Regions from separate parts of the Ureibacillus suwonensis genome, predicted to be linked through region 1. Evidence: riboswitches for the same ligand, from Rfam matches in the RefSeq annotation. Region 1 holds a riboswitch; each other region holds the start of a gene.
The links. A riboswitch is a leader RNA that binds a small molecule or an ion and turns the genes downstream of it on or off. The one in region 1 is predicted to bind S-adenosylmethionine.
Positions count from the first base shown of each region.

Region 2: it holds a riboswitch for S-adenosylmethionine, as region 1 does, so the genes downstream of both, metK (methionine adenosyltransferase) here and ACFPOH_RS08730 (methionine ABC transporter ATP-binding protein) in region 1, are expected to answer to the same signal.
Region 3: it holds a riboswitch for S-adenosylmethionine, as region 1 does, so the genes downstream of both, ACFPOH_RS02645 (bifunctional homocysteine S-methyltransferase/methylenetetrahydrofolate reductase) here and ACFPOH_RS08730 (methionine ABC transporter ATP-binding protein) in region 1, are expected to answer to the same signal.

Region 1 is NZ_JBHSNQ010000075.1:1,432-14,335, reverse strand. Features, by position in the region: gene sufB (Fe-S cluster assembly protein SufB) at 1-1,396, opposite strand, end outside; gene sufU (Fe-S cluster assembly sulfur transfer protein SufU) at 1,416-1,859, opposite strand; gene ACFPOH_RS08760 (cysteine desulfurase) at 1,846-3,072, opposite strand; gene sufD (Fe-S cluster assembly protein SufD) at 3,069-4,376, opposite strand; gene sufC (Fe-S cluster assembly ATPase SufC) at 4,395-5,180, opposite strand; gene ACFPOH_RS08745 (LysR family transcriptional regulator) at 5,689-6,591, shown strand; gene ACFPOH_RS08740 (MetQ/NlpA family ABC transporter substrate-binding protein) at 6,914-7,771, opposite strand; gene ACFPOH_RS08735 (methionine ABC transporter permease) at 7,831-8,499, opposite strand; gene ACFPOH_RS08730 (methionine ABC transporter ATP-binding protein) at 8,492-9,517, opposite strand; SAM riboswitch class I at 9,689-9,801, opposite strand; gene ACFPOH_RS08725 (thioredoxin family protein) at 9,853-10,155, opposite strand; gene ACFPOH_RS08720 (toprim domain-containing protein) at 10,168-10,509, opposite strand; gene gcvH (glycine cleavage system protein GcvH) at 10,631-11,011, opposite strand; gene ACFPOH_RS08710 (arsenate reductase family protein) at 11,089-11,445, opposite strand; gene ACFPOH_RS08705 (SPFH domain-containing protein) at 11,610-12,904, shown strand, end outside.
Region 2 is NZ_JBHSNQ010000150.1:535-6,708, forward strand. Features, by position in the region: gene ACFPOH_RS11585 (alanine/glycine:cation symporter family protein) at 1-1,096, opposite strand, end outside; gene ACFPOH_RS11590 (alpha/beta hydrolase) at 1,244-2,041, opposite strand; gene ACFPOH_RS11595 (gamma carbonic anhydrase) at 2,161-2,673, shown strand; gene metK (methionine adenosyltransferase) at 2,717-3,913, opposite strand; SAM riboswitch class I at 4,135-4,249, opposite strand; gene pckA (phosphoenolpyruvate carboxykinase (ATP)) at 4,490-6,076, shown strand.
Region 3 is NZ_JBHSNQ010000033.1:19,359-32,262, forward strand. Features, by position in the region: gene metH (methionine synthase) at 1-1,078, opposite strand, end outside; gene ACFPOH_RS02645 (bifunctional homocysteine S-methyltransferase/methylenetetrahydrofolate reductase) at 1,071-2,918, opposite strand; SAM riboswitch class I at 3,020-3,123, opposite strand; gene hemG (protoporphyrinogen oxidase) at 3,203-4,594, opposite strand; gene ACFPOH_RS02655 (tetratricopeptide repeat protein) at 4,780-5,658, opposite strand; gene ACFPOH_RS02660 (LysR family transcriptional regulator) at 5,675-6,562, opposite strand; gene ACFPOH_RS02665 (alpha/beta hydrolase) at 6,784-7,530, shown strand; gene ACFPOH_RS02670 (endonuclease Q family protein) at 7,708-8,868, opposite strand; gene ACFPOH_RS02675 (tryptophanase) at 9,139-10,584, shown strand; gene ku (non-homologous end joining protein Ku) at 10,646-11,470, opposite strand; gene ACFPOH_RS02685 (DNA ligase D) at 11,567-12,904, shown strand, end outside.

The DNA.
Region 1 (12,904 bases):
ATCCAATAGAACCTTCCATTTCAAATTTAATTAAACGGTTCATTTCTACCGCGTATTCCATTGGTAGTTCGCGAGTGAATGGTTCAATGAAGCCCATAACGATCATTTCTGTCGCTTCCTGTTCAGAAATGCCGCGGCTCATCAAGTAGAATAATTGTTCTTCGGATACTTTGGATACTTTCGCTTCGTGCTCAAGGGACACATTATCATTCAATATTTCGTTGTATGGAATTGTATCGGAAGTCGATTCATTATCCAAAATCAATGTGTCACACTCGATATTCGCACGGGCGCCGCTTGCTTTCGGACCGAAGCGGACAATACCGCGGTATGTTACTTTACCGCCTTGTTTTGAAATGGATTTGGACACGATTGTGGATGACGTATTCGGTGCCAAGTGGATCATTTTTGCACCGGCGTCTTGGTGCTGACCTTTACCCGCCAATGCGATGGATAACGTCATACCGCGGGCTCCTTCACCTTTCAAAATACATGCAGGATATTTCATTGTGAGTTTGGAACCGATGTTGCCGTCAATCCATTCCATTGTACCGTTCGCTTCCACAACCGTACGTTTTGTCACCAGGTTGTACACGTTGTTGGACCAGTTTTGGATTGTCGTATAACGGCAGTAAGCATCTTTCTTCACGATGATTTCAACCACCGCAGAGTGAAGGGAGCTTGTAGTGTAAACAGGTGCTGTACATCCTTCCACATAATGTACGGAAGCCCCTTCGTCCACAATGATTAACGTACGTTCGAATTGCCCCATATTTTCAGAGTTGATCCGGAAGTATGCTTGAAGCGGAGTTTCCACTTTCACGCCAGGTGGAACGTAGATGAATGAACCACCGGACCAAACAGCTGTATTCAAAGCGGCAAATTTGTTGTCGGAAGCCGGCACCACTGTTCCCCAATACTTTTTGAACAGCTCTTCGTTTTCTTTCAAAGCGGAGTCTGTATCTTTGAAGATGATTCCTTTTTCTTCAAGTTCTTTTTTCATGTTGTGGTAAACCACTTCTGATTCGTATTGGGCGGAAACGCCGGCCAAATATTTTTGTTCCGCTTCCGGAATACCTAAACGGTCGAACGTTCTTTTGATTTCTTCAGGCACTTCATCCCAGGAACGTTGAGTCGCTTCCGTCGGTTTTACATAGTAAGTGATTTCATCGAAGTTTAATTCGGATAAGTCGCCACCCCATTGCGGCATTGGTTTTGAATAGAATATATCAAGGGCTTTTAAACGGGCCTCGAGCATCCATTCAGGTTCATTTTTCATTGTTGAAATTTCACGGACGATTTCTTCGGTTAATCCACGTTTTGAACGGAATACAGAAACGTCCTTGTCACGGAAACCGTATTTGTAATCGCCAATATCAGGCACATTTTTTGCCATGTTCTCTCCTCCGTTCAAATTATTTTAACTCTTGGCTTACTCCTTTTTCCATCGCTTTCCAGGCAAGAGTCGCACATTTAATGCGGGCAGGGAATTTGGATACACCTTGAAGTGCAGCAATATCCCCCATTTCTTCCAACGTCTCTTCATCAATTTCCTGGCCTAGCATCATTTTTGAAAAAATCTCTGCCAGTTTGAGTGCTTCTTCCACTTTTTTTCCTTTGATGATTTCCGTCATCATGGAAGCGGATGACATGGAAATGGAACAACCCTCGCCATCAAATTTGGCATCTTCCACAATACCGTCGTTGATTTTTAATGTTAAATGGATACGGTCACCGCAAGTTGGGTTATTCATATCAACGGTTACGTTATTTTCATCCAAGTGGCCTTTATTTCGCGGTTTTTTATAATGCTCCATGATGACCGCACGATATAGTTGATCTAAATTATTCAAAGACATTGTTAAAATACTCCTTCGCTGCGAGCAATCCTTCAACGAGCGCATCGATATCTTCTTTGTTGTTATAGAGATAGAAGCTTGCCCGTGCCGTTGCAGAAACTTTCAACCATTTCATCAACGGTTGTGCACAGTGATGTCCTGCACGGATGGCAATTCCTCTCATATCGAGAACCGTTGCAAGATCGTGAGGATGCACGCCATCTAAATTGAATGTAATCAGACCGCAACGTTTATTCGGATCTTTCGGACCATAAATTTGGATCCCTTCAATTTTCTCCATTTCAGATAAAGCATATGCTACCAATTCATGTTCATGTTGTCGAATCCGTTCCATTCCAATATTCGTCAAATAATCGATTGCAGCCCCTAAACCAATGGCGCCGGCGATGTTTGGCGTACCGCCTTCGAACTTCCAAGGAAGCTCTTTCCATGTGGAATCATATAAATCAACGAAATCAATCATTTCGCCGCCAAATTCAATCGGCTCCGTTTTTTCCAAAAGTTCTTGTTTGCCGTAAAGGACACCGATTCCTGTAGGACCGCACATTTTATGACCGGAAAAGGCCAAAAAGTCGCAATCGATATCTTGTACGTCAATCGGCATATGCGGCGCTGCCTGGGCTGCATCCACCACCATGATCGCACCATTTTCATGGGCAATGGCAGCAACTTCTTTTACCGGGTTGATGGTACCCAATACGTTGGAAGCCATTGTCATTGCCACAATTTTCGTTTTCGGTGTGATCGTTTTTCTCACTGTATCCAATGAAATCGTTCCGTCTTCTTCCAAATCGATATATTTTAATACCGCCTTTTTTTCTTTTGCGAGTTGCTGCCATGGAATCAAGTTTGAATGGTGTTCCATATAAGTGATGACGATTTCATCGCCTTCCTCTACATTTTGTCTTCCATAAGCACTCGCAACTGTATTCAAGGAAGTCGTTGTGCCTCTTGTGTAAATGATTTCTTTTGTTGATCTGGCATTGATGAATTTGCGGATTTTTTCCCGGGCCCCTTCATACGCATCCGTTGCACGATTTCCAAGCGTGTGAACTCCGCGGTGCACATTGGCATTGTCAAAATCATAATATTTGCGAACGACGTCCAAAACTTGCACAGGCTTTTGAGATGTTGCGGCGCTGTCAAGGTAAACGAGCGGATGCCCGTTTACTTCTTGATTCAATATAGGAAAATCTTTTCGAAATTCATTCATTTACGAACTTTCCCTTCAATAACTTTCGTTAACTGATTTTTTACTCCTTCAATTGGCAATGAGTTTACAACCGGCGCAAGGAAACCATGGATGATCAAGCGCTCCGCTTCTTCTTTCGAAATGCCACGGCTCATCATGTAATAAAGCTGGGTCGGATCCACCCGTCCCACAGAAGCTGCATGTCCAGCCATAACATCATTTTCATCGATTAATAAAATCGGGTTGGCATCCCCGCGGGCTTTGCTTGAAAGCATTAATACGCGGGATTCTTGCTGAGCGTTGGATTTGGATGCACCATGTTCAATTTTACCGATGCCGTTAAAGATGCTTTGAGCCGCATCTTTCATTACACCGTGAGTCAAAATAAAGCCTTCCGAGTTTTTGCCCCAGTGGCGAACTTCCGTTGTAAAGTTTTGCTTTTGGCTTCCTGTTCCCACCACTACTGTTTTTGTATCCGCATGGGAGCCGTCGCCAACAAGGTGGGTAATGTTCTCGGAAATTGTATCCGAGTTGTTCATTAAGCCCAATGCCCAATCGATTTTTGCATCACGGTTTAAATGGGCACGGCGGTTTACATAAGTTGTAAATCCATCGGCAAGGACATCGACTGCACCGAAAGTAACTTGTGCATTATCCAATGCGATGACTTCTTCGATCAAGTTGGCTTGGCCTTTTGCCTTTTCTACTGTCGATAAGTAGTTTTCCACGTATGTGACGGACGAATTTTTATCCGCTACGATCAACACATGATTAAATAATGAAGCTTCTTCATCATCGTTCAGGAATACCACTTGAATCGGTTTTTCGATGACAACATTTTGCGGAACGTATAAGAACACTCCACCATTCACCAAAGCCGCATGATAAGCGGATAATTTATGTTCATCCAATTTGACAGCTGTCGTCATAAAATATTTTTGAACCAAATCCCCATGTTCGCGCACAGCTGTCAGGAAATCTGTGAATATAACGCCTTGGGATTTAAGTTCATCTGAAAGTTTTAAAATGACCGGCGTGTTGTTTCGTTGAACATAGAGATTTTCTTGCTGTTCAACATCGATTAATTCCTTTACTTCTTCCGGCAATTCTTCAATGGCAAAAAGTTCACTTTTCACCGTATGTTTTGGGAAATTGATGAAATCCCACTTTTCAATATTTGTTTTATCTGGTTTCGGCATTGGTAAATCAACAGCTTTTTCAAGGGCAGCCGCACGTAAATCAGTAAACCATTTCGGTTCGTTGTTTGATTCAGAGAACGAGCGGACTTCGCTAGCTGATAACGCCAATTTTGTTTCAACCGTCATCTTTCATCGTCCTCCTAATTAAGCTTCTTTTTCAGTTACTGCGTCTGTATCTTCAATTCCCAACTCTTTTTTGACCCATTCATAACCTTCCGCTTCCAATTTCTTAGCCAGCTCAGGTCCGCCGGATTTCACGATTTTGCCTTGCATCATAACATGAACATAATCTGGAGTGATGTAGTTCAATAAGCGCTGATAGTGGGTGATCACCAAGCAGCCAAAATCTTCGCCACGCATTTCGTTAACGCCTTTGGAAACGACTTTCAAAGCGTCGATATCAAGACCGGAGTCGATTTCGTCCAAAATGGCGAATTTAGGTTTCAGCATCATCATTTGAAGAATTTCGTTACGTTTCTTTTCCCCACCGGAGAAACCTTCGTTCAAATAACGTTGAGCCATTTCAGGATCCATTTCCAGGAATTCCATTGTTTTATCCAATTCACGGATAAATTTCATGATTGAAATTTCATTGCCTTCCCCGCGGCGGGCATTAATGGCTGAACGGATGAAGTCGGCATTGGTAACACCTGAAATTTCGGATGGATACTGCATGGCAAGGAAAAGCCCCGCTTTAGCCCGCTCGTCCACTTCCATTTCCAATACATTTTGTCCATCTATTTCAATTGTTCCTTGAGTAACCTCATATTTAGGATGACCCATGATCGCTGAAGCCAATGTGGATTTTCCTGTACCGTTTGGCCCCATGATTGCATGTACTTCATTTGTATTGATTGTCAGGTTTACACCTTTTAAAATTTCTTTTCCTTCGATTGATACATGAAGATCTTTAATTGTTAAAGTTGACATCTATATACCTCCATTTTTGTTATGGTTGGCAGTACCATTACTAATTTATTATCATTCTAATCTTAACCTAAATCAAGGGGGCATGCAAAAGTTTTAAACTTTTATTCCCATAAATCAGCAAAAACCTCACCAATATTAGTGTTTACAATTCCCAATTCAGTTTTTTCAGTGATCGTTTTTGTAAAAAGTAGGCATGTTCATTTTCAATAAACCCCGACTAATTGAGAACAATTATTAATGAGTGAATATTAAGAAAATATTCCAATATACTTTCTTCTTGCATATCCTTTCAATGGCAGGAATAGGAATCATTTTTTTAATAATTGTTATTTAATAAATTTATAAAGTAGGAAGAAAAAATTCAAATAAGCGCTTCCGGCCCCTTTCATTTTAAAGGTTCATCATTACTTTCCATCGTTTACATTTATATAATTTTCTTTTAATATAAAAAATACATATATATCATATATAGACTCATCTGTTTTTTAGATGATTAGGAGGGAGTACTCTGGAATTACGTCAATTGCGCTATTTTGTTGAAGTGGCAGAGCGGGAACATATTTCAGACGCTGCTGAACACCTTCATGTAGCTCAATCTGCTGTGAGCAGACAAATAGCAAATTTAGAAGAAGAGCTTGGCACACCACTTTTTGAACGGGTCGGGCGGAATGTGAAATTGACACCGATCGGCAAAATCTTTTTGGAGCATGCCATTACCGCACTCAATGCCATCGATTATGCGGTCAAGCAAGTGGAGGAATATTTGGATCCTGAAAGGGGCTCCATTAAAATCGGGTTCCCTACCAGTTTAGCAAGTTACGTTCTTCCGACAGTCATTTCCGCCTTTAAAAAAGACTATCCTGATGTCAATTTCCACTTGCGTCAGGGTTCTTACCGATACTTGATCGAAGCGGTGAAAAATCGGGAGTTGAATCTTGCCTTTCTTGGCCCGGTACCCCGAAAAGATGAAAGCATCAATTCAATGATTTTGTTCAACGAAAATATTTGCGCCCTGCTTCCCGCCAATCATCGGCTGGCGAAACGGGATAAAATCCATTTGGATGAACTGCGGAATGACAATTTTGTTCTTTTCCCGGAAGGATACATTCTACATAAAGTCGTGGTCGATGCATGCAAATCGGCTGGTTTTCTTCCTAAAGTCACTTCGGAAGGGGAAGATATGGATGCTTTGAAAGGGATGGTGGCAGCAGGCATTGGCGTCACATTGCTTCCTGAAAGCTCCTTCTATGATTCAACCCCGCGTTTAACGATCAAAATGAAAATTGATAACCCAAACATCACACGCAACGTAGGAATCATTTATCCGGCGAACCGGGAATTGGCTCCTTCTGAACAAGTATTTATCAAATTCGTCAATTCATTCTTCTCCAGATTGAATCAATTCCAATAGCCTTTTAAATTAGAAAAAGAGGCTGGGATAAAAGATAAAAAACACCATTTTTTCCCGGGAGAAAATGGTGTTTTTTTGATAATTGAAGAAAATTGATTTCCGTTCCGGGGACGCTTTCCGCGGGCCCGGCTCGAGCCTCCTCGGAGCTCAATCCTTCGCTCCTGCGGGGTCTCGAGAGGGCTCGTCGCAGGAAAGCTTTTGCTTTGCGACTAAGCGTGCGCGACAGAAACTCGCCCCGTCACTCCAATCAATTTTTTACAAAAAATCTTTTTGCAGCTCGTTCACTTTATTAGTTATGTCCCAGCCTCTTTTTACCGCTAAATTATTCGCTTACTGGTACTACTGAGCCGCCCCATTCTTCAAGAATGAAGTCTTGGATTTCTTTGGAGCGCAATACTTCTACCAATTTTTTGATTTCTTCGCGGTTTTCATCGCCAGAACGTACAGCAATTACGTTTACATAAGGTGATTCTGAACCTTCAATGGCGATGGAATCTTTTACAGGGTTGATGCCTGCGTCAATCGCAAAGTTGGAGTTGATGACAACTGCGTCTCCTTCTTCGTTTTCATAATATGTAACCATCATTTCAGGAGCGTCAGTTGCTTCAATTTTCAAGTTTTTCGGATTTTCTACAATATCATCCAATGTGGCTTTTGTTTTATCAATGCCGTCTTTTAATTTGATTAAACCTTGCGCTTCAAGCAATGATAAAATGCGGCCATGGTCAGGAATTGAGTTTGAAATCAGGATTGTCGCACCATCAGGCAGTTCATCCAAAGATTTATATTTTTTGGAGTAGATGCCGATCGGTTCGATGTGGATACCGCCAGCATTGACTAGATCATAACCTTCTTCGGCCACTTTTTGTTCAAGATACGGAATGTGTTGGAAGTAGTTTGCATCAAGGTCGCCATTGTTCAAATCTTCGTTTGGCAATACATAGTCTTGATATTCTTCAATTTCCAGTTCAATTCCTTCTTTTTCCAAAATAGGTTTGGCTTTTTTCAAAATCTCCGCATGCGGTGTATGGGAAGCACCCACTTTTAATGTTACTTTTTCTTTTGTTTCGTCGTCTTTTGTTCCTTCATCAGACGAAGAATTTGCATCGTCTTTCGTACCGCATGCTGCTAGTGCGAGTACAAGAACGGATAAAAGCAAAAATGATAATAATTTCTTCATGCCTCTTTCTCCTTCTCCTTCAATTTTTTTATGTGAACGGCTTTCGCCAAATCACCCAACTAACGCTTGTCCGTTTTGGCAGTAATAGTATCGCCAATCCATTGTATGATGAATACAATGACCAAAATAAAAATCGTTGACATTAACGTGACATCTTCCCGGCTTCTTTGGAAACCTTCCAAAAATGCCAAGTTACCCAGACCGCCAGCACCGATGATTCCCGCCATTGCCGTATAGCCGACAAGGGCAACAGCCGTTACCGTAATGCCGGAAATGAGGGCAGGTTTGGATTCCGGAATCAACACTTTCCAAATAATCTGAAATGTATTGGCGCCCATTGATCTTGCCGCTTCAATGACCCCTTTATCCACTTCTCTGAATGCGATTAAAACGAGACGGGCATAGAATGGCGCAGAACCGATAATCAGCGCCGGCAAAGCGGCATTTACTCCACGGATTGTTCCAAGTAAAAACTTCGTAAATGGAATCAACAAAATGATCAATATGATAAACGGAATCGAACGGAAGATGTTGACAAGGGATCCCGTCAAGAAATGAACCACTTTGTTCGCCCACAATTGATGGGGACTAGTTAAAAAAAGCAAAATACCGATCAATAATCCAAGAACGAAGGTGACCGCCGTTGAGACAACCGTCATGTAGACCGTGTCATAAGTAGCTTGCCACATGAGGTCCCACTTTACATTTGGAAATAAAGTTTCAATCATTGGAAATCACCTCCGTTTTAATGTTCATCGTCTGCAATTTTTCCAACGCCTTTTCCACTTTTTCCTTATCTCCGTCAAGTTGGACGATCAATGTTCCATAAGGGCCATTGGCAGTTTCGGATATATTGCCGTAAAGGATATTAACATCAATTTGGAATTCTTTGATCAAGTAAGAAATAACCGGTTGATCGGATGTATTTCCTACAAAAATCAATTTCACCAATTTCCCTGTTGGGTAATTTTTCAAAATATGCTCAATCGCTTCTTTGGATTCTCTTGAATCGGACACTTGCATCACAAAGTTTTTCGTAATATCCGCTTGAGGATTTCGGAACACCTCAAGTACGTCCCCTTGTTCAACTATGCGCCCGGCTTGCATTACCGCCACCCGATGGCAAATTTTGCGGATGACATGCATTTCATGGGTAATCAACACAATCGTTAATCCGAGGCGCTGATTAATATCTTGCAACAGACTCAAAATCGAATCGGTTGTTTCCGGGTCCAATGCGCTCGTCGCTTCATCGCAGAGCAGCACTTCCGGATTGTTTGCCAACGCTCTCGCAATCCCCACACGCTGCTTTTGTCCCCCGGAAAGCTGGGAAGGATAAGCATCCGCTCTTCCGCCCAGCCCCACAAGTTCGATCAATTCTTGAACTTTCTTGTCCCGTTGCGCCTTTGGAACACCGGCGATTTCCAGAGGGAATGCGATATTTTCCGCAACCGTTCTCGACCACAATAGATTGAAATGTTGGAAAATCATACTGATTTTTTGGCGCGCTTTGCGCAACTCTTTTCCTTTTATCGATGATATCTCAAGACCATTCACAGTGACTGAACCGCTTGTTGGTTTTTCAAGTCCATTCAAAAGGCGGATCAATGTACTTTTTCCGGCACCGCTATATCCGATGATTCCGAAAATTTCACCTTTTTGAACGGATAAACTGACATGATCAACTGCGGTTAATTCTCCATCTTTCGTTTTAAATATTTTTGTGACATCTTTTACTTCAATCATATGAGTACTCCTTTGACAAACCGCAATAAAGTTTTAATACTGCATCTGTGAATTTTACAGTTTTTATTCTATTACTTTAGCAATGTAAAAAGAGGAAATTTCAATAAAAAAACCTCCTACTTTGATAAGTAGAAGGGAAGTTGAACAACCCAGAAGAATTTGTAAAACTTCCTCTTATCTTTCAAAGTAATAAATACTTTGCGTGATTTGGCACCTTATCATATCAAAAATATGATGGTTGCCGGGTTTCATAGGGCACTTCCCTCCACCACTCTTAATAAGAGTTTTCTATTTAATTATGGAACCAATGTACCATGTAATCTATCATATGTCAACTATAATCTCAACTTTTCATATAAGTTTTGTACGGATTCAAAGGCATAAACTTTTTCATGCTCTTTTCCATTCTTCGTAATCAAAAGACAAGGCACGCTTTCGATTTGCTGTTCAAAAGCGAAATCCTCCAGAAAATTGATATTCGCTTTGCCAATGGGAATCTGTGGCAGCAACACTTCGACGACTTCCAACATTTTTGATGCCACTTTGCATGTTCCGCAAAAGGGTGTGTATAAATATAAAGCCGTTACTTCATGATTTTTTGCTTTCTCTTTCCAAGTTTCAATTGTCCATTCTTCCATTTCGATCATTTCCTATACTAAATATTCTTTGTGTACTGAAAATTTCGCTTCCTTCAGTAATTGTGCCAATACTTTTCTTGGGGCATTCGCCACTTCCATATAAGTCTTCGGAACGTTGAGATGGGTAGCCTCAGAATAGATCCGCTTCATCAATTTTCTTAATTTATCGCCCGATTGATCCGCATCAAAAAATGTATATAGTTCGCATTCCTCATAAGGCTCAAGGAGTTCCAGCAACGCATCTTCGCTGATGGTTCCATTTGTACAGACGATTTTCACCTCTTCCGCAAATATGGGGGCCAATTTCATCATATCCGAACGACCTTCAACAATAATACATTTTTCATAATGCATGTTGATCACCCCAAGTACTATAATAAAAACCGAAGAAACAAAAATAAAATAAAAAGGTTGTTTATTTATTATATTTTGTTTTAAAAAAAACGCCAGTTCTTTCACTGGCGTTTTTCACATACTATTCCGAAATGATTTCTTCGTATTGTTCCGCAGTCAATAATTGATCGATTTGGGAAGCATCTGAAGGTTCAACGACAATCATCCAAGCTTTTTCATATGGTGATTCATTCACAAGTTCCGGGCTGTCTTCCAGTTCAGTATTCACTTCAACAACTTTGCCGGAAACCGGTGCATATAATTCAGAAACCGTTTTTACGGATTCAACGCTTCCAAACGGCTCGTTCATTTGAATTTCGTCACCCACTTGCGGAAGTTCCACGAACACAATATCGCCAAGTTCAGATTGCGCGAAATCAGTGATTCCAACACGCACTTTACCATCTTCCACTTTTACCCATTCATGTTCTGAAGTATAACGTAATTCCTTAGGTACTGTCATACTTTAACCTCCATCATATGTAATCTTTTAACCAGTTTGACATATTTCCATAGCAAAAAACAAGCCATTTCAGTGGATTACTTCCATGTCTTTTCAAACTCTTCCTCTTTGAATCCAAGAGTGACTTTTTCCCCATCCGTCACGATTGGACGCTTGATCAACATTCCATCAGAGGCAAGCAATTCCAGCTGTTCCTCTTCGGACATCGCATTTAGTTTATCCTTTAAACCAAGGGATCTATACTTTTGTCCGGATGTGTTAAAAAACTTTTTCAGAGGCAGTCCGCTTTTTTCCCAATAGGATTTTAATTCTTCCTTCGTAGGAGTTTGTTCTACAATATGAATGGCTTCATAGTTTATTCCATTTTCGTCCAACCATTTTTGCGCTTTTTTGCAAGTTGTGCATTTTGGATAATGGATAAATTTCAACGTCATCTCTTTTTTCTCCTTGTATTCATAATATTTCTAACTTCTCTTATTTTTATCATGCATGATTCAAATCATGTGTTCAAGCAGAATTTTCATGAAATTATAATGCATTCGAATGGGATTCGAAGTAGAATGAATTATATGGCAATTAGTAGATTGGAGGGAATGTGATGGGCTTATTGAAAGCGGGGGTTGGCGCTTTGGCCGGGGTGCTTGCGGATCAATGGAGAGAGTATTTTTATTGCGACTCCATCCCGGCGGACGTATTAATAACAAAAGGAAAAAAACGCGGAGGCAAACGGGGCTTTAATCGAAAAGGAAGCGACAATATCATCAGCAACGGTTCCATCATTGCCATCAACGAAGGGCAAAGCATGATTATTGTCGACCAGGGAAAAATCGTGGAATTCTGCTCTGAACCGGGGGAATACGTATACGATTTTTCAACGGAACCGAGCATTTTTTATGGGGACTTGAACGAATCTGTCCAGGCAAGTTTCGAATCCCTCGGAAAGCGTTTCAGTTTCGGCGGCGAACCTGGAAAAGATCAGCGGATTTATTTCTTTAATATGAAAGAAATCACAGGAAATAAATATGGAACGCCTACACCGATTCCTTTCCGCATCATCGACCGGAACATCGGGCTGGATATCGACATCTCCATTCGTTGCCATGGAGAATATTCCTATAAAATTGTGGACCCGATTCTTTTTTATACGAACGTTTCCGGAAATGTGCAAGAAGAATATAAACGGGCTGAAATCGATGGCCAGCTGCGGTCGGAATTGTTGACGGCATTGCAACCGGCCTTTGCAAAAATTTCGGCGATGGGCGTACGCTACAGCGAACTTCCCCAACACACGATGGAGATCGCCCAAGCACTGAATGAAGTGTTATCGGATAAATGGAGAAAGCAAAGGGGCATCGAAATCGTTTCATTCGGCATCAATGCGGTCAATGCTTCGGAAGAAGATGAAAACATGATCAAACAACTGCAAAGAAGCGCCGTGTTCCGCAATCCATCCATGGCTGGTGCGACGATGATTGATGCCCAAAGTGAAGCGATGAGAAAAGCGGCGGAAAATGAGGGTGGAGCTTTCGTCGGATTTGCCGGCATGCAAATGGCACAACAGGCAGGGGGAATAAACTCGAAAGATTTATTGGAAATGGGGGCAAAACAACAACCTGCTCATGTCCAGTCACAAAACGCGGTTTGGCAATGTGCTTGCGGGGCTCAAAATCAAGGAAATTTCTGCACGGAATGCGGGAACAAGCGGCCGTCTTCCCACACTTGGATTTGCCAATGCGGCACGGAAAACAAAGGCAAGTTCTGCCATGAATGCGGTGCACCGAAGCCGGCTGATTTCAAGCTGACATGCGACAAATGCGGCTGGCAACCGGAAGACCCGTCCTTCACGCCAAAGTTCTGCCCGGAATGTGGAGATATCATTGATGAGAATGATCG
Region 2 (6,174 bases), on a different contig from region 1:
ACAAAGCAAAAGCGACAAATGCAGAACCGAAGTTATTTAATCCCGGAAACGCTCCGGTTACTGCAAGCTGAGTAAATTCAGTATAAGAATGGCCAGGCACATGTTCCACAATCAATTCCCCATCAGCGCTATTCACATTCGTGTTATATGTGCCCATGAATAATATCATTAATGCCGTCGCGGAACATACAAGCAATGTATCAATATAAATGGATGCCGCCTGAACCAAACCTTGTTTGACCGGATGGGATACTTCCGCTGCAGCCGCCGCGTGAGGTCCTGTACCTTGACCGGCTTCATTGGAATAAACCGCACGTTTTACCCCCCAAGCGATGGCGGCACCAATCATTCCACCGAATGTGGCATCCACATTGAAAGCGCTGCGGAAAATCAACCCGAACACTGCAGGCACTTCGGAAATATTCATAATAATTACGATGAACGCTACTAAAATATAGGCAAGCGCCATAAACGGAACGATGATTTGAGCGGCGTTGGCAATCCGTTTAACCCCACCGATAATTATGAAACCCAATAAAACAATCGTAATTAAACCGGTAATCCATGGAGAGATGTCAAAGGCATTATCCATTGCGCTGACAATGGCATTGGATTGAACCCCAGGCATCAAAATGGCCATCGCCAAAATGGCGGCAATCGCAAACACGACTCCGAACCAGCGCTGTCCTGTTCCTTTTTCCATGTAATACGCCGGCCCACCGCGATAGATTCCCAATTTTTTTGTTTTATATATTTGAGCGAGTGTCGATTCCACATAAGCGGTTGATGCACCGATAAAGGCCGTGACCCACATCCAAAATACCGCACCAGGTCCACCAAAGGCAATGGCACTGGCAGTACCGATAATGTTACCTGTGCCTACACGTCCCGATAAAGCCACCGTCAATGCCTGGAATGATGAAATTCCGGCATCGGATTTTTGCCCTTTAAACATCAGGACAAACATTTCTTTAATTTTTCGGATCTGAACAAATCTGGTCAAAATGGAAAACACAAGTCCTACGATCAAAATCCCATAAATCATGATAGGACCCCAAAGGATATCATAAATCCAGTTCAAAGCATTTTCTACCATACCCACACCCCTTTGAAATTAAATTGAATAATTTTTACTATTTTCTGAAAGAATATTTTAATATTACAAAAATTAATAATATCAATCAATATTTCTGATATCATTTTTTGAAAATAATTTTCATCAAAATATTACAAATCAAATAGATTAAACGATGTAACCGATGGATCGAAGTACATTATTGATAAAATCCCGAACATATAAAAATACTTCTTCCCGTTCAAGGTCATGGAAAATATTATGGTAACTATATGGCCAATCCTTGTATTGAAATTCCCTGGTTTTTTGCAACAACAACCATTTTCTGGCCGCTTCCGAGTCCGCCACTTTATCCTGATTCGGCGTAATCAGCAAAATCGGCAACGTCAATGTTCTTTCCTGCTGAGTGGCCAAATTTTTCATTAATTGCTGAATATCCCGGTACCATCGTACAGTCACATTGGAATGATAGGGCACATCATCCTCCATTTCTAAAATCCCCTCCGGATTTCGGGTCAACAGGCGTTTATTTAATTCCAATGATATTTTTTTATTTGGTGCCAAATTCATGCTTGCCAAAGCACTAGCCAGTAAATTTGAATGTTTCTGCAATTGGAACCATGGGGCGGTCAGAATAAGCCCTGCGCACTCCAATTTCGTTTTCCGCAAAAATTGGATTGCCAGTGTCCCCCCCAACCCATGTCCAATGACAAATACCGGCAGTTGATATTGAAGGGCACTTTGCATCAATTGTTTAATGAAAAGCAAATATTCATCAATCAATTCATCATGTACTCTTGTATATCTCGAGCCTTCTTCATGGCCGGGCAAATCCCCCATTACCACATGAAAGCCTTCCGTTCTCAATTTTTCAATCAACCATGCGTACCAGCGATGGTGTTCAAAAGCGCTATGTACAATTACAACCACCGCTTTCGCTTGTACATCCGTTTCCCACTTCCACATAGCGGTCCTCCTATTTCTCTAAAACTTTCATCAACAAGATGTTCGTTCTATTTTCAAAAATTTTCTTATTTGTTAGGATAATATACATAAATAATACATTAGAAATGGGGAGCATTGCGATGATTTATCCTTATCACGACAAAGAACCAAAAATCCATCCTTCCGCATATATTGCAGAGCATGTGACAATTACCGGCGATGTAACCATTGACGAAGATACGACCATTTGGTTTGGTACGGTCATCCGCGGGGATGTGGCGCCAACGATCATCGGCAAACGTTGCAGCATACAGGATTTAAGCTGCTTGCATCAAAGTCCGAACAACCCTCTCATTATTGAGGATGAGGTCATCGTCGGCCATCAGGTGACTCTACATAGCTGCATTATCCGCAAACGCGCATTAATCGGCATGGGGGCAATCGTTTTGGACGGTGCGGAAATCGGCGAGGGGGCGCTTATTGCAGCTGGAAGTTTAGTGCCTCCAGGGAAAAAAATCCCGCCCAATTCCGTTGCGATGGGGAATCCCGCAAAAGTCGTGCGGGAAGTGACCGAAGCGGAACGGAAAGATATGGATCGCATCATTAACGAATACGTTCAAAAAGGGAAATATTATCAATCATTAAAGAAATAAATGAAAAATGCAGGCATATTGTTTGCCTGCATTTCATATTATATTATATTCCCGCTTTTTGGCGTAATTTTTCCGCCACGTCCGTTCTTTCCCAAGGCAAATCGATGTCTGTGCGTCCAAAATGGCCGTATGCAGCCGTTTGTTTGTAAATCGGTCTGCGCAGATCAAGCATTTTGATGATGCCTGCAGGACGCAAATCGAACAATTCATTTACCCATTCAACCAATTGGTTTTCAGCCACTTTTCCCGTTCCGAATGTATCGATGGAAATGGATACAGGACGGGCGACACCGATTGCATAAGCCAACTGAACTTCCACACGGTCAGCGAGACCGGATGCAACGATGTTTTTCGCTACATAACGAGCCGCATAGGCAGCGGAACGATCCACTTTTGTCGGATCCTTGCCGGAGAATGCTCCCCCACCGTGACGGGCGTATCCTCCATACGTATCGACAATGATTTTGCGGCCAGTGAGCCCTGCATCCCCTTTAGGTCCACCAATTACGAATCGGCCAGTCGGGTTGATGAAATACTTTGTATCCCCATCCAACAACTCTGCAGGAATGATGGTTTTGACCACTTTTTCCATTATATCTTCTTTGATTTGTTCTTGAGTGACGCCCTCATCATGCTGAGTTGAAATAACAATCGTATCGATTCGGCGAGGAATGTTGTTTTCATCATATTCTACCGTCACTTGCGTTTTCCCGTCCGGACGCAAATAAGGGATTTCTTTCGACTTGCGGACTTCCGTCAATCTTCTGGAAAGTTGATGCGCCAAGCTGATCGGAAGAGGCATCAATTCAGGCGTTTCATTGCAAGCAAATCCAAAAATCAACCCTTGGTCGCCAGCACCGATCGCTTCAATCTCCTCATCCGTCATGTATCCTTCCCGGGCTTCCAATGCTCGGTCCACACCTTCCGCAATGTCCGGTGATTGTTCGCCAATTGCAGTGAGCACCGCCAAGTTTTCCGCATCAAATCCAAATTTTCCTCGCGTATATCCAATTTCCGCAACCGTATTACGAACAATGCTTTGAATATCTACATATGTTGTTGTTGTAATTTCTCCTGTAACAAGGACCAATCCCGTTGTTACAATCGTTTCGCAAGCAACTCTTGCATTTGGATCTTCTGCGAGTATCGCATCCAAAATGGCATCGGAGATTTGGTCACAAATTTTATCCGGATGCCCTTCCGTTACACTTTCTGATGTAAACAGCCGACGTTTTGACATTCATTTTCCTCCTAAATTGTTGAGACGAAGCTCTTTATGATACGGTACTCATTATCCATGATCCTTTCCGACTTCCGCCCGTAAGGAACATTACGAGGATAATGAAAGGTATAAAACTCGCTAATCTATTTTAGCTTGAATATATGCCGGATTGATTTGAATAAAAAAAGTTCCTATCCACATTTCTGCATGAGGAAAGGAACTGAAATCTCTACCTTTCACTCTTATCGTTCAAGGGAATCCCTTGCATCAGGTTAGCACCACGCATTATTATATAGATAATGCAGGTTGCCGGGTTTCATAGGGCCTTAACCCTCCACCAGCTCTGGATAAGAGTATCCGTTCATGCAACATGTTACGTAATCTATACTGCATTGTCAAATGTTTTTTCTTATTTGTCTACTGTCTTTTCATAATTCCATTTTCTTCAAGGAGGTTGGAAGAGAAGTCAAAAAATTTCACAAATAAATTTTAAGGATTAGTATAGATTATTCCACCCAATGTGTTATACTATTTTTTGTATTATATAACAAAGAATAATTTCCCTAAAAATAAAAAAAGGATGGTATTTAATCGATGAATTCAGTAGAAGTTGCAAATGAGCTGAAGGAATTATTAAAAGGTAAAAATATAAACACCCAATTATCGGTGCCGCAATTGGTTGAAAAAGCGGTTATTCGCGGGGAAGCGAGACTCACAACTGATGGCGCCATTGTTGCCGAAACTGGAAAATATACCGGACGTTCTCCAAAAGATAAATTTATCGTCGAAGAAGAAAGCATCAAAGGTAAAATCGACTGGGGAAGCGTAAACCAACCAATTTCTTCTGAAGTGTTTGATAACTTGTATATCAAAGTTTTAAATTACTTGAAAGACAAAGATGAGCTATTCGTATTCAAAGGCTTTGCCGGAGCGGATAAAGATTCGCAATTGGCAATTCAAGTCGTAAATGAATACGCTTGGCACAATCTTTTCTGCCATCAATTATTCATCCGTCCAACTCAAGAAGAATTGGTTTCACATGATGCTGACTTCACAATTGTTTCAGCACCTGGTTTCAAAGCGGATCCAGCTGTGGATGGAACAAATTCTGAAGCATTCATCATCGTTTCTTTCGAAAAGAAAATCATTCTGATTGGCGGCACAGAATATGCCGGCGAGATGAAAAAATCCATCTTCAGTATTATGAACTATTTATTGCCTGAAAAAGGAATTCTTTCAATGCACTGCTCAGCCAACGTTGGTGAAGCCGGCGATGTAGCATTATTCTTCGGTTTATCCGGTACAGGTAAAACAACGCTTTCCGCAGACAGCAACCGGAAATTGATTGGTGATGATGAACATGGTTGGTCTGACAATGGCGTATTCAATATCGAAGGCGGTTGCTACGCAAAAACAATCAATCTATCTGCTGAAAAAGAACCGGAAATTTATAATGCCATTCGCTTTGGTACTGTATTGGAAAACGTTGTAATCGATCCGGCTACACGCGTGCCTGATTACGATGATAATACTTTAACTGAAAATACAAGAGCGGCATATCCAATCCATTACATCGAAAATATCGTGACACCATCAATTGCCGGTCATCCAAAAACGATCATTTTCTTGACTGCGGATGCTTTTGGGGTGCTTCCTCCAATCAGCAAATTGACTAAAGAACAAGCAATGTACCACTTCTTAAGCGGATTCACTTCCAAATTGGCTGGTACAGAACGCGGTGTCACTTCACCAGAACCAGTTTTCTCAACATGCTTCGGTGCTCCTTTCTTGCCGCTTCCTGCGACAAGATATGCTGAAATGTTGGGTGAAAAAATCGATAAGCACGATGTTCAAGTATTCTTGGTGAACACAGGTTGGACTGGCGGCGAATACGGTGTTGGAAGCCGCATGAAACTTTCTTATACACGCGCGATGGTACGTGCTGCGATTGATGGAAAACTAAATGATGTAGAAACGAAACAAGATGCGATCTTTGGATTGCACATTCCAACACAAATCGAAGGAGTTCCTAGCGAAGTGCTGGATCCTCGTGAAGCTTGGGAAGATAAAGCGGCATATGACGAGAAAGCCCAATATTTGGCAAACTTGTTCAAAGAAAACTTCAAAAAGTTTAACAATGTTCCGGAAGATATCTTGAAAAAAGGTGGACCATTAGTTTAATTCCCGATAAAAAGGGGCTGGGACAAAACTAGCTTCTAGATAGGAAAAAGGAGAATTTGAGTTGGCTCAAACTCTCCTTTTTCCATTTATCCCCATTA
Region 3 (12,904 bases), on a different contig from region 1:
ATTTTCCTTCAATGATTAATTGCTTAAATTTGCGGGAACCGATGACGTTCGTTCTTTCACCAATAAACAACGGACGCATGGAATCATCATAAACAAGCGGTTCAATGCCGGATACGGCATGTCCGTGGGATTTTTCCTTCTTCGGACGCGGTTTGTAATCTTTGATCGCTTCACGAATGGCTTTAATGTGGGCAGGAGTCGTTCCGCAGCATCCTCCGACAATGTTTAGCCAGCCTTTTTCAGCAAATCCTTTCAATTTGGTCGATAACGATTCCGGTGTTTCGTGATAGTGCCCTTCTTCATCCGGCAATCCGGCGTTCGGATAACAGCTGATATAACTTGTGGACAATTCGGATAAGGAGCGGATATGGTCCGTCATAAACTCCGGTCCTGTCGCACAGTTCAGACCAATGGAAATTGGATGTATATGCTCAATGGAAATATAGAAAGCTTCAATGGACTGGCCGGCCAATGTTGTTCCCATCGGTTCAATTGTTGCGGAAACCATGACCGGAAGCTCTTTTCCCGTTTCTTCAAAAGCCCGCTTGATGCCAAGGGTTGCCGCTTTTACATTCAGCATATCCTGGCTTGTTTCAAGCAAAAGCAGGTCCGCTCCGCCGTCAATTAAGGCTTTGGCTTGAATATAAAAGTTTTCCGCTAGTTCATCGAATGTCACGCCGCCTGTGACAGACAATGTTTTCGTTGTCGGACCCATGGATCCTGCCACAAATCGAGGCCAATCACTGGTTAAATATTTTTCCGCTTCCACCTTTGCAAGTTCCACTGCCCTTTTATTGATTTCATAAGCTTTGTGCCCTAAGCCGTATTCGTTCAAAACAAGGGGCGTTCCCCCAAAAGTATCGGTCGAAATAATATCCGCCCCCGCCTCCAAGTAGGCACGGTGGATTTTTGAAATCACATCCGGTCTTGTCAAGACAAGATGTTCATTGCATCCTTCATATTGTTCGCCACCGAAATCTTCCGCTGACAAATTTTCCTGCTGGAGCATTGTACCCATTGCCCCGTCAATGATCAAAATTCGTTTCTGCAACTGTTCTTCGATTGGATGGTTAACCATTTGCTATAACTCCTTTGTTCTGCTCATCAAGTTGTTGGATATATTGCAATAGTTGTGATGTTATATCGTATCGCATAAACGGCGTGATCAAATAGATTCCGTTAAAGTATTTCGTTGCCGTATCTAACAACTCTTTCGCAATTTCAAGACCCACTCTTGTTTCTTCTTCTTTATTTCCGCTCACTTGTTTCATTCTTTCCAACACATCATCGGACAATTTGATTCCTGGCACTTCATGATGCAAGAACTCCGCATTTTTAAAGCTTGTGAGCGGCATGATTCCGATATAAATCGGTGTTTCCAAATGTTTCGTCGCTTCATATACTTCCACGATTTTTTCCTTGGAGTATACCGGCTGGGAAATGAAGTAATCCGCACCATGTTCGATTTTTTTCTCAAGGCGGCTTACCGCGCGATCAATCACCCTTACATTCGGATTGAAAGCGGCCGCTACAGAGAAGTTGGCTTTCTTTTTAAGGGCTTTTCCGGAGAAAGAAATCCCTTCGTTCAATTGTTTGATGAGGGAGATCAATTCCATGGATGAAACATCATAAACGCTTGTGGCGCCCGGAAAATCCCCCACTTTTGTCGGGTCTCCTGTAACGGCTAATACATCATGGAGACCAAGGGCGCTTAACCCCAACAAATGGGATTGCAACCCGATCAAATTCCGGTCCCGGCATGTAATATGGGGCATTGTGCGGATTCCGTATTGCAATTTTAAGATGGCCCCCATCGCCAAGTTGCTGACTCTTGGGGAAGCCAAGGAATTGTCGGCCATCATGATAAGGTCTGCCCCGGCCTCGTACAGCGCTTTGGCCCCTTCAATAAATTTGTCGATTTCAAGATGCTTTGGTGTATCCAACTCGACAATGACCGAACGTTCCCTTTTCGCTTTTTCATGAAGCGGCTCGAAACTCCGCGGTTCTGCTTCCTGAATGACAATTTCCCTTTGGGGTTTTGCCACTTTCTTTTCAACCGGCTGGAAATGGGCCAGTTTCTTTTTCATCGCTTCAATATGTTTTGGCGTCGTTCCGCAGCATCCTCCGATGAGCCTTACCCCTTCATTGCAAAGTTCCACTGCGGCACGGGCAAAATAATCCACTTCCGATTCATAAACGACGCGGCCATCCTCGATATCCAACAGGGATGCGTTCGGATAAGCCGATAAAAAGGCCCGTTCGGGAATTTCCACCTCTTCAAAGGCCTGTAATGTGTGATAAGGGCCAAGACGGCAGTTCACTCCTACGACATCTGCCCCCAATTGTTCAAGCCGCTTCAACGCATCATTCAATTTCATGCCGTTCAATAACACGCCAGGTTCCTGCATGGAAACTTGGGCGATGATAGGCATATCCGTCATTAGCCTTAGCATTTTCAACGTTTCCGTAAGTTCTTCAAAATCATAGTAAGTTTCAAGCAATAAACCATCCAACTGTCCGTCAATCAACACTTCCGCCTGTTCACGGACAGCTTCCAGAATTTCCTCCAATGTGTGGTCAACTTTCCGGACGCCGCGAATTCCGCCGATGGAACCCAAAACAAAGACGTTGTGGCCTTCTGCTGCACGCTTGGCTACAGCAATCGCCCCTTGGTTAATTTCCGCCACTTTGGACTCCAATCCATAACGGGCAAGCTTGATTCCATTGGCTCCATAAGTATTCGTTTGAATCACATCAGCGCCGGCCTGTATGTATTCGCTATGAATTTTTTCGATAATGTCCGGTCTTTCAATATTCATTTCTTCATGGCAGTATTCAAGTCCGTACGAATATAAAAGGGTTCCCATCGCCCCATCCGCAACCAACACTCTATTTCTTAAAGCTTCCAGTAGCCCCATCCAAATTCCCTCACTTTTCTTTACTTCTTAAATATTCAGTTAATTCATCTAAAAGAAAAAGCCTTCTTGCGAAAGAAGGCTTGTCATTTCCTTTTGAAGTCACCTTATCTTTCGGCCATTGCCGCTGGATTTAGCACCTTACTAATTTCATTAGTGGTTGCTGAAGCTTCACAGGGCCAGTTCCCTCCACTTCTCTCGATAAGTAATATTCAATTTTGAAATACCGATATAATAGCTTACATCATAAACGGTATTCTTCATTTTGTCAAGTTAACTAATCGGAATTAATGCGAAATGATATCGAAAATTTTCTCTGCCGTTTCTTTACCATTATCGATACATGCGCCGATTCCTACGCCGAAATAAGAACATCCTGCAATGAACAGATTTGGATAGAGCTGATCCAATTTTGCCAACACTTGATCCAATGCTTCGTGATGGGCCAAATCATAAGTCGGCATCGCTTCAATCCATTTCGTAATATTCACAATGCTAGGTTGCGCTTCTATATTCAAGCTGAGTTTAATATCGTTCAATGCCACTTTTGTCAGCTCTTCATCAGTCATGTTAATCAATTCTTGATAACGTGGATTGCTTTCCTTATAGAAGACGCGCACCAACAGGTTCCCTTCTTTGGACGTATGTTTCCATTTGCGGCTTGTCCAAGTGGATGCATTACATGCCAAATCGCTGTTATGGGAAACGATAAATCCGGTGCCATCCTGCGGCAATACGGAATCCGGCAGATCAAAGCCCAAATACATTGTGATGGCGGATGCATCTTTGAATTGGTTGAAATAAGGTTCCAATTCTTCATTATTCAAAAGATGTTTAATCACTTTGTTAGGCAATGCCAAAACAACAACATCCGATTCCATTTTATCGCCACTAGCCAAAGTGATTTCATAACGATCATTTTTCTTCTCGACTTGAACCGTTTCCGTGCCTTTATAAATTTCTACATCATCCAACAGTTCTTCCAATCGGTCGATCAATTGGCTTAAACCGTTTTTAAAAGACAAGAATTTTTTATTTGCTTCCCGTTCAAATTTTTCCCGATTCGCTTGCAATCCTTTCATCAGGCTGCCATATTCATTTTTATAATCGACCAAATACGGAATGGTGGAAGCGATGGACAATTTATAAATATCTCCGGAATAAACGCCGGCAAGTACTGGGGCAATCTGCTTTTCAACGATTTCTTTTCCCAAAAAGTATTCCAAAAATTCTCCGATTGAATTTTCCTTTGTAAATTTCGTATTCGGAATTTCTTCATCTTTTAAAAAGCGTTGTTTTCCTTCTTCTGAAATCAATGTGCTCGCATTCAATGATTCCACCGTCATCGGAATACCGAAAACAGACTCCTTAGGAATTGCATGTAATTCATTGTTCGTATGGATATAGGAAATCCCCGTTTCGTTATAAACAACTTCCGATTCAAAATCGAGTTCTTTTATCAGTTCTTGGACACTTGGATAACGGGCTACAATGGAATCCGCCCCCGTTTCCATGACGAATCCGTTTTCCCGCGCTGTGTGCATTTTGCCGCCAAGGTAAGGATTTTTTTCCAAAAGCACCAAACGGGCAGGAACATTTTTTTCTTTCAATTGTTTTTGCAAATAGTACATCGTGCAAAGTCCTGTAATTCCTCCACCAATCACTGTTACCGTTTTCATTCAATACAACTCCTATACATTCAATTTGACTATTTTAAGTATAATCGCTTTTTTTAGCTATTTTTGTGTCGGCTTTAGCAAATTTTATTGAATAATAGTCGAAAAATTTCATAATTCAATAGACTTCCACTCGAATTGTCCAAGGGAATGTGCATTCCAAGAAGTGGATGGAGGAAATTGCGGAATTATTGAACATATTCGTTTTCCATTTGTTGTCTTGCCAATTCCCGCCAACGGGAGGCAGCCTTCTTATCAACCTCGACATCGATTCCATTTTCATAAATATGGGCGATATTCAACTTTGCCTGATAATCGCCGAGCAATGAAGCCCGCTTATAATAGTAAAGCGCTTTCTTTCCATTCCTTTCCACCCCAATGCCGTTCTCATATAAATATCCCAAATTATAAATGGAATCGATATGATGGGATTCAGCCGCTTTCTCAAACCATTCAACGGCTTTTGAAATGTTTTTCTCCACACCCAATAGCCCGTCCAAATAGATGGAACCCATACGGTACTGGGCATCCTCATAACCGCCTTGAGCGGACTTCAAATAATAGTGAAAGGCCTTATCTTCATCTTTATTGATTCCGATTCCTTGTTCATACATGATTCCCAGCGTAAACATCGCTTCCACCACATCCTGTTTTGCAGCCTCTTTGAACCATTTCAATGCTTCCTTGTAATTTACAGGGACCCCTTCTCCGTTCAAATACATATCGGCCAAGTTATTTTGGGCATCCGGATGTCCCTTTTTTGCCGTCTTTTTATATAATTGAAAAGCCATCTTCACATCTTCTTCCACCCCAAGCCCTTCATAATAACAGTTTGCAAGCTGATAAAGGGCTTCACTATTCCCGGCTTTGCCGGCTTTTTGCAGCCAATATACCACGAGGGAATATTCTTCCATAATTTTATAAAGATAGGCCAATTCAATCATAGCTTCCACATTTTTTTCATGGGCAAGGCGATAAATATCTCTCGCTTGGATCAATTGCTCGACTGTCAGTAAATGCTGGAACCGCAGCAATAACTCTTCAAATTTATCTTGCTTATCTACCACGCCATCTACACCTTTTCTATTTTCCTTTGAAATATTCCACCAAATAATTTCGAAATTGATTCGTTGACGGAGAAATATATCTCCCTGCAACCCATGATACCCCAATTTTACGTTCACAAATTGGTTCTTTTACGGAAATTTTTTTGACATTATATTCCGATAATCCTTTAATGGATGGAATGATGGAAACACCATGGCCTGCGCTGACAAATCCCGCTACCGTATGCGGATCTTCCCCTTCAAATGTAATGTTTGTTTTGGAAATCCCTACATCCTTCAATAGTTTATCCACCATGTGACGCAGTGCATTTCCTTTTTTGATCGAAACAAAAGGTTCGTCTTTAATCTCCTTCAACTCGATAAAATCTTTTTTTGCCAAAGGATGATTTATGGGGACAATCACAAACAATTCTTCTTTCCACAATTCAATCCATTCTATTTCAACCACTTTTGACTCAATACGCTGGGATAAACATAAATCAATATCCCCTTTTTCCAAAAGTTCCAATAAATTCAACGAAGATGCCTGCGTCAAGTTAAACTTAATATTTGGATATTTATCATGGACATGGGCCATCAACTCGGGCACAATTTCCATTCCCAACGTATGAATAAATCCAAATGACACTTCACCGTAACCCGGCATGACAAGACCGCTGATTTCCTGTTTGGCCCTGCTGTATTCATCCAAAATCTTATTGACGCTTTCCAAAAACAGCTTCCCATAGCGGTTCAATATGATGGAACGCCCTTGACGATCGAAAAGGGGCACGCCAATCTCCTGCTCAATATTTGAAATGGATTTGCTCAGGGCGGGTTGGGAAATGTTTAACATTTCAGCAGCATGGGTCATATGTTCCGTTTCAGCCACTACTTTAAAGTACTCTAATTGTTGTATTTCCATAGCGAATTCCCTTCTTAAAAAATGATAACCGAATCGAATCAATTTGATAGAAATAATAAATTGTATTTATGTAAGTCTATATCTATAATAAAGTTAAACGTTGAGTTTGAATACCAAAAATCTTAAAAAAACACAAGTATTTTTCTTAAATTTTCAAACAATTTTCAAATTCTTTTTAAATTTTCTGTCACATTACGGTTAAAAAGGAGTAGTTCTTCAGAATGAAAATCATTTCGCCAAAACCATTTACGATTGAGGCGGGAAAACGTGCTGTCTTATTATTGCATGGCTTTACAGGCAACACAAATGATGTGAAACGTTTAGGCCGCTATTTAGCAGAACGCAACTATACGGTTCACGCTCCTTTGTATAAAGGCCATGGCGGTGATCCTTTAGCCCTCATTCAAACCGATCCGATTGAATGGTGGAACAGTGCAGTTGAGGGTTATGATGAGCTTCGAAGACGTGGCTATACAGAAATTGCCGTTGCTGGTGTTTCTCTCGGAGGCATTTTCTCATTGCGCCTTGGCGAAGAACGTCCAATCAAAGCGATTGTAACAATGTCCGCACCAGCATTGGATAAAAGTGTTGATAGCTTGCAACAACGCATCATTAGCTATACAATTAATTACAAAAAGCTGACTGGAACATATAATGAAGAAGAAGATAAACCAGAAGTTATTGCAAAAAGATATCAAATGCCGAAGCTTGAATATTTGCAAGGCATTATTAATGATACAAGCGCAAAATTGAATAAAATTGATAAACCTGTTCACATCTTGCGCGGCTTACATGATGATGAGTACTATTGCAAAAGCGCGGATTATATTTACAATTCCGTCAATTCGCGCATTAAATCGGTAAAAAGCTTCATCAATTCAGGTCACATTTTAACGGTTGACAAAGAACGTGAACTTGTATTTGAAGAAGTATACCGGTTCTTTGAAAGTTTGGATTGGGAAGAATAAAATTCGATTCTTCTTGCCATAATAATAATGTATCCCCTAGCAAATTCCCCAATTTGCTATGATATAAATATGTCCTTGAGACATACATCCCTTTAGCAAGCTACGAAAATGATCCCCGTCAAATTTCGTAGCTTGTTTTTTTGTGCAATGTTTCAGGATAAACTAAAGTGCCCGTTTTCATTCAACGACTTTCCCGTACACTCCGCCTCCACCCCTTTCAATATTCAATTCCCCTTTCCTTGCCAAATCGATCATTTTGGCGATTTTTCCAGGCACCACTTGACCGAGTTCTTCCAATGACACTTCATGCAGAATGGCCATTTCCGTTCCAAACGCATCAATCAGCCGTTGAATCGTCCTTTTTCCAACACCCGGTATAAAATCGAGCGGCACTTGATGGATATACGGGGGCCTTTGACGGGTAGGCCGTTCAAGATCCGTCAATTCCCGAATTCTTACCGAAACCCCTTTTACGAAATGATGGCTTCCGCATTTCGGACAACTTTCCCCTTCTTCCACCCGTTCACCACATTCCTGGCAAGCAGTGGAATAGTATTTTCCGAGTAGCGGGTTTAAGCCATAGTTGGCTACAATTTTTCTTTCTCCCTTTTCCTTGAGGGCCAATACGAGTTCTTGAAAATTCGGCTTTACCATCTGCACTTTTTGATATTCCCGCGCCAGTTTCCCGAGGGAATGGGCATCGGAATTGGTGACGAACGTGTATTTTTCCAATTCACTAATACCTTGCACCATGTATGTATCGGAACTTAATCCGAGCTCAACCGCATCAATCTTCTCAGGATCGAACACTTCCGTCAAACTTTTTTCGACCCCTTTTCCATATAAGCTTTTGAAAGGGGTAAAAACGTGGGCAGGTATGAAAAGCCCTCCCATTTCTTTGACTTTTCCCTGCAATTCCCTACCGCTGCAATAAATCCGCTGGGAACTTAAATGGATATTTTTGACGAACATTCGCATCCACCCGGAAAATTCTTTCATCCATTCGAGGGTTGGAAAAAAAGCAAGCACGTGGATGGGTCCTTTACAATGTTCATCGTAGATTTCAATTTCGGAACCCGGAATAAGGGTCGTCTTTTCAAATCTTAAACCGCCTTCCGGAAGAGGTTCCATCCTTCCATCATTCATCATTTCTTCCATTTCCTTTATGACTTCCGGTGAGTGGCAATCGATAATGCCGATCATATCAAGACCTTTTTGACTGGAAGCGGTTTTTAAAATATTTTTTAGCGTCAAATCTTTGCTTCCCGTTATTTTTACCGCACGTCCGCCCTCCGTTCTCCCGATATGTATATGTAAATCGACATAATAATTTTTCAAGATCATCCCGTCCTTTCTTTTATTTTATCATGTCTTTTCCGGTTGCTTTCTATGTAGTGGATCGAAACTTCATTTTCGCTATAACTTTTATTAATCAATTTTCTATTTAATATAAAGTTTTTAATCTAAAGTAACCATTTCTTCTAATGATATTAATAGCATCTTAATTTTTTTCAGAAATTATGTATGATTAAAATAGCAATGTTTCATCGAGTTGAAGCGTTGAAGCGTTAAAGTAATAAAGGGATAAAGAGGCAGGGGGAAGATCAAATGACTGTTAAGTTTTATTCAGGGGAAAAGATACCTTTGGAAATGCATAAAGTCCGCATCATTCAAAAACTTAATTTGCTGCCGGTGGAAGAACGTTTAAAGGCGATGAAAGAAGCCGGGTTTAATACGTTTCTTCTGCAAAATAAAGACGTATTTTTGGATATGTTGACAGACAGCGGTGTCAACGCCATGAGTGACCGCCAGCAAGCTGCCATGTTAGAAGCGGATGACAGCTATGCGGGAAGCGCTTCTTTCACAAGACTGGAAAAAACCATTCAAGAGATCTTCGGAAAAAAATATTTCCTTCCGGCTCACCAAGGCCGTGCTTGTGAAAATATTTTAAGCACTACATATGTAAGACCAGGCACATATGTTCCAATGAACTATCACTTTACAACAACCCATGCCCATATAACAAAAAACGGCGGAAAAGTTGTTGAAATCTTTACGGATGAAGCATTGAAATTAAACAGCGATCATCCTTTCAAAGGAAACATCGATATCGAAAAACTTATCGGCCTCATCCGGGAGGTCGGGGCTGAAAATGTCCCATTTGTCCGCATGGAAGCCGGTACAAACTTGATCGGTGGACAACCATTCTCTTTGGCCAATTTGCGGGAAGTGCGCAAAGTTTGTGATGAATACGGAATCAAATTGGTGCTTGATGCAAGCTTGCTGCAAGACAACTTGTACTTCATCAAACAGAGAGAAGATGAATGCAAGAATATGACAATCCGTGAAATCACACGGCAAATTTCCGACTTGTGCGATATTATCTACTTCTCTGCACGTAAACTCGGATTCGCCCGCGGTGGAGGCATCATTACAGATAGTGAAGAAGATATGCGTGCAATGCGTGAGTATGTGACACTATATGAAGGATTCTTAACATATGGCGGAATGAGTGTCCGTGAAATCGAAGCCATTGCCATCGGTTTGGAAGAAACAATGGACGAAGAAATGATCAACCAGGGACCGCTCTTCATCGAATACATGACGAATGAATTGCTTAAAAAGGGTGTGCCGGTTGTTACACCTCCTGGAGGTCTCGGCTGCCATATCAATGCAATGGAATTCCTGCCACATGTACCGCAACATGAGTATCCTGCGGGAGCATTGGCGGCTGCCATTTACATCGCAAGCGGAGTGCGGGGCATGGAACGGGGAACGATGTCGGAAGCCCGGGATGAAAACGGCGTAGAACAACTTGCCAATATGGAATTGGTTCGCCTTGCCGTTCCTCGACGAGTTTTCACATTGTCCCAAATTCAATATGTAGTCGACCGGGTTAGTTGGCTATATGAAAACCGGGACATCATCGAGGGCTTAAAATATGTGGACGAGCCAAAAGTATTAAGATTCTTCGTTGGAAAATTGGATGCGTTATCCGATTGGCCGGAACGCCTTGTCGAAAAATTCAGAGCGGATTTCGGCGACAGTTTATAATCCAAAAGATTAAGGACATTTCAAAGGCATCTCCTTTGGAATGTCCTTTTTTAATAAAGCGCTACGCTTCCTTCTTCTCTTTTGCCTTTTTCTTTTTGGCTGCAGGTTTCTTTTTCACTTTGTCCAATGATGCTTCGAGAGCGCTCATTAAATCTGTCATATCCGGCGGGATGGCCGGATTTTTCTCTGCGGCAGTCACCGTTTCTCCCGCTTTCTTCTTCTCGATCAATTCAAGAAGAGCTGTGCGGTATTCATCATGATATTTCTCCGGTTCGAATTTCACCGTCAATTGATCGATCAACATCAATGCCGTTTCCAATTCTTTTTCCACCACTTTTTCCGCACCGGGAATGTTTGGTACATCACTGGACTTTCTCACTTCATCCGGAAAATAAATGGTTTCCATCAACAAGGTATCTTCATATACTCTCACAACCGCCAACTGCTCTTTTGAACGGATCGTAATTTTCGCCACGCCTATTTTTCCTGATTCTTTCAAGGCTTGCCGGAGCAATGCGTAGGCTTTCATTCCTCCTGTATCCGGCGATAAAAAGTAGCTTCTTTGAAAATAAATCGGGTCAATCTCTTCCAGCTTCACAAATTCCAGAATCTCAACCGCTTTTTCTTCATTTTCTTTTCTTAATGCTTCCAAATCTTCCTCGTCCAGCACGACGAATTTATTCTTTGCATATTCAAAAGCTTTGACAATCTCCTCATTTTTTACTTCCCGGTCGCAAACGGGACACACCTTTTTATAATTGATCGGCGTATGGCATTCTTTATGGAGTTGCCTCAATTTCACATCTTTATCTTCTGTGGCCGCATGCAGCTTTACTGGTATGTTCACTAAACCGAAACTGATGCTGCCTTTCCACATCGTGTGCATAACGTCACCTACTTTTTTCTTATTATGCTTTATTGAAAAAGAACTATGTATATCCTTTGCGTGCCGTTGAACAATAATGAAAAAAGAGGTTATGCCATGAAACCGATGTTGTTGACATCCGCTGACGAATGGCCAACAGGAGATCAATGGATATATGAGGCAAAATATGATGGATATCGGGCGATTTTGCAATGGGAAGAAGAAGTTCCCGCAATCATCAGCAGAAATCATCGGGATTTGTCGCCCCTCTTTCCGGAACTGATCGATTTTTGCAAACATTCTTATCCAAAGGTGAAACCTTTTCTTCCGCTGACATTGGATGGTGAAATCGTCTACTTGGAAAACAATTTTCGAAGCAATTTCTCCGTCGTCCAATCCCGCGGAAAAACAAAATCCATTCAAAAAATCCGACAGGCAAGCAAACAATTCCCTTGCCAATACATCGCCTTTGATTTGTTGATGGCAAAGGGGGAAGATCTGCAAAGGCTTCCTCTCGTCGAACGGAAAAAACAATTATCCCAATTGTTTGGAAAAGCCGGAATTCCAGGAAAAACCACATTTTATCATCGCGGGCAAATCCAATGTATTGAAAGCTATGAACAAGGCGATGCACTTTGGAAAAAAATCAAAAAACATAACGGTGAAGGGATGGTCGCCAAGCGAAAAAACAGCCTTTGGACAAGCGGAAAAAGAACAACGGACTGGCTGAAAATAAAAAATTGGCGCTATGTATCGGTTATCGTTCACACTTTCAACAAAGAAAATGATTATTTCACCGGCGCCATATATAAGGACAATCAATTAATGGAAGTCACCGCTTTTAAACATGGCCTTTCCAATGAAGAATTTCAGACACTCGCCGCCTTTTTCCAGACAAAGGGAGAAAAAACTTTCGATTCCATTTGGACTTTGCCCCCTTCCATTTGCGTCGATATCGCATGCATCGATTTTGATGGAAAAAAATTGAGGGAGCCGAGATTCCATTCTTTCCGTTTCGACTTGACACCTGAAGAATGTAATTGGAAAACTTTCCAGAATCAACTTCATCCAATCCCCGAACAAGTGGAAATCACCCATCCGGATAAACCGGTTTGGCCGAAAATGAATTTGTTGAAAGTGGATTATCTACTTTATTTGGAAACCATTGCCCTTTATTTGCTTCCCTTTTTGCAAAACCGTGTTCTAACTACCATCCGGTTTCCCCACGGCGTACTTGAAGAACATTTTTATCAAAAAAATGTTCCGGATTATGCACCGGATTTTGTACAAACCAAACGGATCGATGATATTGATTATATTGTTTGCAATGACTTGGAAACCTTATTCTGGCTCGGCAATCAATTGGCATTGGAATTCCATATCCCTTTTCAGACGGTCGATACCGATTGTCCGACTGAAATCGTATTCGATTTGGATCCGCCGTCGGTGAATGAA